One region of the Oceanobacillus sp. FSL K6-0118 genome, then DNA from elsewhere that is predicted to be linked to it. Evidence: riboswitches for the same ligand, from Rfam matches in the RefSeq annotation. Region 1 holds a riboswitch; each other region holds the start of a gene.

Region 1 (2,274 bases):
GGATAATTCCACTAATTATCTACAGGCTTTTTGTTTAATTTTCTACCAAAGTCTGGAGCACCTTTTTATTGGAATCTTTAATAAGTGATTCGAAATCTAGGATAATTATATCACAAAAAAATCATATTGTAACATAATTGTAATACTTCAGTGATAAAATCAAAAAAACTGCCACATCTCCGTGCTGGCAGCTTTCATGGTGTTACTTTATTTTATTTTATTAAATCCTTTAATTCATCTACCCTATCCAATTTCTCCCACGGGAACTGAACATCTGTTCTACCAAAATGGCCATATGCCGCTGTGTTTTTAAAGATTGGTTTTCTTAGGTCTAACATATTAATTATCCCTGCAGGCCTTAAATCAAACACTTTACGAACAGCATCCACTAATTTAGTTTCATGTACTGTACCAGTTCCAAATGTATCAATAGATATAGAAACGGGTTCCGCTACACCAATTGCATAAGCTAACTGAACTTCACAAGACTTCGCAAGTCCTGCTGCAACAATATTTTTTGCAACATAACGGGCTGCATAAGCAGCAGAGCGGTCTACTTTTGTGGAATCTTTACCACTAAATGCCCCTCCGCCATGTCTTGCATATCCGCCATACGTATCTACTATAATTTTACGACCAGTTAAACCAACATCGCCTTGTGGTCCCCCAACAACGAATCTACCAGTTGGATTTATAAAATATTTCGTATGGTCATCTAGTAATTCTTTAGGCACTATAGGAAGAATTACTTGTTCTTTCATGTCTTTTTCAATCTGTTCTTGAGATACTTCTGGATGATGTTGAGTAGAAATAACAATAGTGTCAATACGAACCGGATTATTATTTTCATCATATTCGACAGTTACTTGTGTTTTTCCATCTGGACGTAAATAATCTACTATATTTTCTTTACGAATATCTGCTAATCGTTTAGATAATTTATGTGCTAATGAGATTGGTAAAGGCATAAGCTCTTCTGTCTCGTCACAAGCAAAACCAAACATTAATCCTTGGTCTCCCGCTCCAATTGCAGCGATTGCTTCGTCACTCATTTTGCCTTCACGTGCTTCTAGCGCTTTATCTACTCCCATCGCAATATCTGGAGATTGTTCATCTATTGCTGTTAAGACAGCGCAGGTATCTGCATCAAATCCATATTTAGCTCTTGTATAGCCAATCTCTTTCACCGTTTTCCTGACAATTGCAGGAATATCTACATACGTACTAGTAGTAATTTCACCAGCTACTAAAACAAGACCAGTAGTTACTGTAGTCTCACAAGCAACTCTTGCATTGGGATCATTTTTTATAATTTCATCTAAAATGGCATCTGATATTTGATCTGACATTTTATCTGGATGCCCTTCTGTTACAGACTCAGATGTGAATAAACGACGTTTTTCAGCCATAAGGCTCATTCTCTCCTTTAATTGGTGTTACGGAACTCTTTTCATTATTTCGATTAAAGATCTTTGTATATTCTATATATAAAAGCATTGAAGAAACCATTGCTTTTTATATAATAAAGAAGACTTCCATCAGTGGGGATTTTCCTTCATTCCCCACTGTCGTACTTATCGGACCTTTGCGGGTAGTTGATCTCCCACTTACCTTCTTTGTTCTTCAGAAGCTTGAGGAGGGAGTCTTACTGCCCATTTAGGTGGGATAAAAGGAACTGTTTCTTCTTTAAAAGCAAAAAAATCCCTATCCTACATTGAGGAAAGGGTTCGGTCCTTTCACTCTTATTGTTCAAGGAATGATCCTTGCTTCAGGTAAGCACCTTTTCACAAGCGTGTGAGGTTGCTGGGCTTCATAGGGTCTGTCCCTCCGCCAACTCGGAATAAGATAGTTTCCGTCCATTGTTATCGTAACGAAATGTGTGAGTAATGTCAATAACTTTTCCTCTACATATGATGGTTGAAGCAAATAAAGAATACTTCCATCATTGGGGGTTTTCCTTCATTCTCCACTGATGGTTAGTCGCACTGATCGGATCTTTACGGGCAGTTGATCTCCCACCTACCTTCTTTGTTTCCTTAGAGGCTTGAGTGGGATAGAAATATTGTAGTTATTTCCGTTAATTTAACAAATAGCAAATTTTACTAAATTGAAACATAAATAGTATGGATTATTTTTGTATATGTGTTATACTAATAATCGAATGTAATGAAAAGTACAATTTTTAGCAGTTAGGAAAGTATAGATTCTTTCTCGTTTGGGGTACCGATTACCCGCCCCACTGTATAAATCTGCTAAGTGCAACTAACGCATTCG
Region 2 (2,274 bases), 1.5 Mb from region 1:
TAATAAAAAGCGAAAAATCGTTTGAAACGGCGTTGCACCCATGGCATTTGCTGCCTCAAGCACACCTTCGTCAACTTCTAATAACGAGCTTTCTACTAATCTAGCAATATATGGCCCCGCATAAAAGACAAGTGGAACAATTGCTGCAGCAGTGCCAATAGACGTTCCAACAATCAAGCGAGTAATTGGAATGATTGCTACCAGCAAGATAATGAACGGAATAGAACGGAATATATTAATAATTCCATTTAATACCGCAAAAATTGGTTTGTTTTCAAGTATTTGTCCATTACGAGTTACGAAAAGTGCAATACCCAACGGTAACCCAAGGATGATGGAGAAAATAAAGGATATACCTACCATTTGTACTGTTTCAATTATTGCTTCTATAATTTGTTCGGAATTAACTAGCATGTGATGTCACCTCCCTGAAGCTTATTTCTTTTGCGTGCATGTACGTTAATGCTCGTTTCACCTCAGATTCAGACCCTTGAAATTGAACAATCAAATTTCCAAATGGGATTCCTTGAAGTTCCGTAATACTCCCAAATAAAACATTGACATCTAAATCAAATTTTTTAGCAAGCTGTGATAAAAGGGGCTTACTTGTCGATTGATTGATAAAATTAATTCGGAATATATTTTGTGACCCATTGTTATTATCAATCATGTCTAAAATGGAACTTGGTATTTGATCATTCATGACAGTACTGACAAAGTTCTGCGCTGTTTTTGTTTTAGGCGCTGTAAAGACATCGAATACATTGCCTTCTTCAATAATTTGACCCGCTTCCATGACTGCAACTTTATCGCAAATTTCACGAATAACGGACATTTCATGGGTGATCATTAAAATCGTAATATCATATTCCTCACTGACCTTTTTCAAAAGCTGTAGAATAGAACTTGTTGTCTGCGGATCAAGAGCAGATGTTGCCTCGTCGCAAAGTAAAATGGAAGGCTGAGTTGCCAATGCCCTTGCAATACCGACCCGCTGCTTTTGCCCACCAGAAAGTTGGTCTGGATACATATCTGCTTTATCGGATAAGCCAACAAACTCTAGTAATTCGTGAACTCTTTTCTTCATCTTTTCCTTTGGTACCTTTTCAAGCACAAGTGGCATTGCCACATTTGCATACACAGTTTTGGAGTTTAGTAAATTGAAGTGCTGAAAAACCATCCCTATTTTTTTCTTCACTTTACGGATTTCTTTCTCCGATAAAACAGATAAATCATGACCATCCACAATGACTTTACCTGAAGTTGGACACTCTAAATAATTGACGCAGCGAATAAGTGAGCTTTTACCAGCACCACTATAACCAACAACTCCGTAAATTTCTCCTTTGTTGATTTTTAAGTTTATATTGCTTAAAGCATGAACCTGCTTTCCACCACTATCATAAACCTTCCCAAGATTCTGAAACTCTATCATGTTATTATCCCCTTTCTTGCCTCTATGATGCCTGGCGCCTCCTGATATTAGTCGAATAATGTTTTCATCGTATAAAAATCATAAAATAGAACAAAAAATCCTTCTTCATGGAAGAAGAAGGATTCAGGAGTAATATAAAAAATATTATATGTACTGAAATTCCTCTTATCTTCCAAGCTTTTCGCTTGCTGGAATTGGCACGGTACTTATATGTCCGTTGCCGAGGTATCATCGGGCCAGTCCCTCCGCCTCTCTAGATAAGAACTAATATATTATGAAATTAAAAGATGCCTATCTCCGACATTTGCCAGAATTTGCAAAGTAATTAATATAACAAAAACATTACATTATACTTTACATTCAGAAAATAAAATTGTCAATATCTTCCCTAGAAGATTGTATATTTAGAATATTGTACTACCCCAACAAACTAATGAGAATAATTTACTTAAGAGATCGTACCGTTACTCATTTTAGGTTACCGTATACAAAAGCCAATTATAGACAATCTATTAATTCCTAATTTCCAATCCACCTAGAATCGTAAGGCAGTTAAGTTTTAATACAACAACTTCTTCACTTTCTCCATGTTTTCTTGTACTATCTTCCCATCCACCCAAAATGGGGATACCAGATATTTCAACCTGAACATTTTCTGAAACGATGATGCTTATCCCTCCCAAGATAGAAGTGAAGTCAAGCATAGCTCCCTCTGCAATGACTGCATCACGGAGGTCAATTTCCACACCGCCCATTATTGTCACAACGCTACCACCTTGAAAATTTTTCGATTGACTTTTAATCTCCGCACCTGAAAATAACAAGAATGTGCTTAGTTT
Region 3 (2,274 bases), 530 kb from region 1:
AACAACCGCATCTTCTTCCCAGCTATGCTCCCAAAGTTTATAAACTACTTCTAAAAATTCATCTGCACGATCGTAGCGCTGATTTTTCGGGAGACGTCCAGATAATCCTAGATTAATAGCTTCACTTTCCAAATACGAAGTCACTACATTCCACGCTACACGACCTTCTGTTAAATGATCGAGGGTAGATAATTGGCGTGCCAATGCATATGGCTGTGCATATGTGGCTGAAACTGTCGGTGCGAAGCCAATATGCTCCGTGACTTGAGCCATTGCGGAAATAATTAACAATGGGTCATGTGCAGGAAGTTGTACGGCATGACGTACCGCTGCATCATGGCTGTTTCCATAAACCGAATAGGTTCCTAATACATCCGCAATAAAAACCGCATCAAATTTCCCACGTTCTAATACTTTCGCTGTTTCCGTCCAAAACTCTAATCGATTATGTTTCGTTCCTTGATCTTTTTCGTGTTTCCATAATCCAGTAGAATGTGGAGAAGGTGAATTTTGCACAAAACCGTTTAAATGAATCTGTTTCCTTTTACTCAATGCGTATCTCTCCTTTTCTTATTTCTCATCATAAGCATTTAGCGCATTTACACTATGAGCAATTGCAGAACCTGCTTTAAGCGCAACTGCAACGAAAATCGCCTCTGAAATTTCTTCTAAGTCTGCCCCAGCTTTCTTCGCATTTTTGGTATGTACATCAATGCAATATACACAACCTGTTGTATGTGCAGATGCTACTGCAATTAGTTCTTTTTCTTTTACGGATAATTTTCCAGCTTTTATTGCTTTTCCATCAAAATTCACAAAAGCCTGGAACGTTTCTTCGCTTAATGCATTAAATTCTTTCAATCGATTAAAGTAAGATGCTTTATAGAACTCTTCACCTCCACTATTATCAAAAGCGTTCAGTCCATTCACACCATGTGCCAAAGCAGAACCAGCTTTCAGTGCAGTCGCAACAAAAATTGCCTCTGCAACTTCTTCTTTCGAGGAATCATTTTTCTTTGCGTTTCCAACATGTAAATCAATGCAATACGGGCAACCTGTAATATGCGCAACCGCTACTGCAATTAATTCCTTTAATTTAACCGAAAGCTTTCCTTCTGCTAATGCTTGATCATTAAATTTGAAAAAAGTTTCGAAAGCCTCTGGTGCATATTCCTTTAATTCAAAAATCCTCCCGAAATATTCCTTCTTATACAAGCTATCTGTTTTTGTAATTGTCATTCTAAATCTCTCCCTTTACATTTTTTCTTACTAAGAATATAATTTTTCCAATATGTTTAATCGGAATTGTGTTTAAAAATTTTTCCATTTGATTACCCCTCTAAGAAAATGGTAAACAAAAGACCCCTTCTGATGAGAAGAGGTCATATATACCAACCCTCATCGTTCAAGCATCAGCTTGCTGGAATTAGCACCTTATTACTTTAGTAATGGTTGCTGCGGGATCCACGGACCAGGTTCCTACCCCGACTCTTGATAAGGAAAACATATTCAATTAGTAAGAATTAATAACATCTTACATAACCAAAAGGAATCTGTCAACAGGAAATTTTCAGAAAAGGACTTTTTTATCAACAGGGATATTGTCACCAAAAAAATTAGAACCTTTGGCCTAATTCACTATTACCCACAGAAACAATATCTTGGTTGATAGGTCAAACTTTCTTGTATGGTGAAGAATACATACTTCACCATACAAGAGCAGCAAATAAACTTATGCAGTTTTCTTAACACCAGGTTCAGCTTGCTCTTTCTTCCCCCACCAGTTTGCAAGGAGTGGACCTGAGATATTATGCCAAACACTAAAGATTGCACCAGGAACGGCTGCAATTGGCGAGAAATGAGCAAGCCCAAGCGACGCGGCAAGTCCTGAATTTTGCATGCCAACTTCGATAGAAATTGCTTTTTGATCTTTAAAATTAAGTTTGATTGCCTTCGCGAGTAAGTACCCGAACAAATATCCTAAACAATTATGTAGTACGACGACTGCAAAAATGAGAAGTCCTGAAGTCATAATCGATTCTTTATTTACAGCCACAACTGCTGAAGCTACTCCTACAATTCCAATGACTGAAATGAGTGGTAATACTTCCACACTTTTACTGACCTGTTTGCTAAATAGCATCCGGATAACTACACCTAAAACGATTGGTAATAAGACGACTTGGACAATCGACAAGAACATGTCCATGAATGACACGGAAAGCCATTGACTGGCAAACAAATAAGTCAATGACGGAGTTAAAATTGGTGCAA

Evidence for each region. A riboswitch is a leader RNA that binds a small molecule or an ion and turns the genes downstream of it on or off. The one in region 1 is predicted to bind S-adenosylmethionine.
Region 2: it holds a riboswitch for S-adenosylmethionine, as region 1 does, so the genes downstream of both, MHI02_RS05995 (ATP-binding cassette domain-containing protein) here and metK (methionine adenosyltransferase) in region 1, are expected to answer to the same signal.
Region 3: it holds a riboswitch for S-adenosylmethionine, as region 1 does, so the genes downstream of both, MHI02_RS16345 (carboxymuconolactone decarboxylase family protein) here and metK (methionine adenosyltransferase) in region 1, are expected to answer to the same signal.

Annotation. Positions count from the first base shown of each region.
Region 1 is NZ_JBBOVR010000001.1:2,687,768-2,690,041, forward strand. Features, by position in the region: gene metK (methionine adenosyltransferase) at 213-1,409, opposite strand; SAM riboswitch class I at 1,740-1,847, opposite strand.
Region 2 is NZ_JBBOVR010000001.1:1,141,746-1,144,019, reverse strand. Features, by position in the region: gene MHI02_RS06000 (methionine ABC transporter permease MetI) at 1-414, opposite strand, end outside; gene MHI02_RS05995 (ATP-binding cassette domain-containing protein) at 404-1,435, opposite strand; SAM riboswitch class I at 1,598-1,699, opposite strand; gene MHI02_RS05990 (LiaF transmembrane domain-containing protein) at 1,948-2,274, opposite strand, start outside.
Region 3 is NZ_JBBOVR010000001.1:3,215,121-3,217,394, forward strand. Features, by position in the region: gene MHI02_RS16340 (LLM class flavin-dependent oxidoreductase) at 1-552, opposite strand, end outside; gene MHI02_RS16345 (carboxymuconolactone decarboxylase family protein) at 571-1,239, opposite strand; SAM riboswitch class I at 1,396-1,501, opposite strand; gene MHI02_RS16350 (bile acid:sodium symporter family protein) at 1,733-2,274, opposite strand, start outside.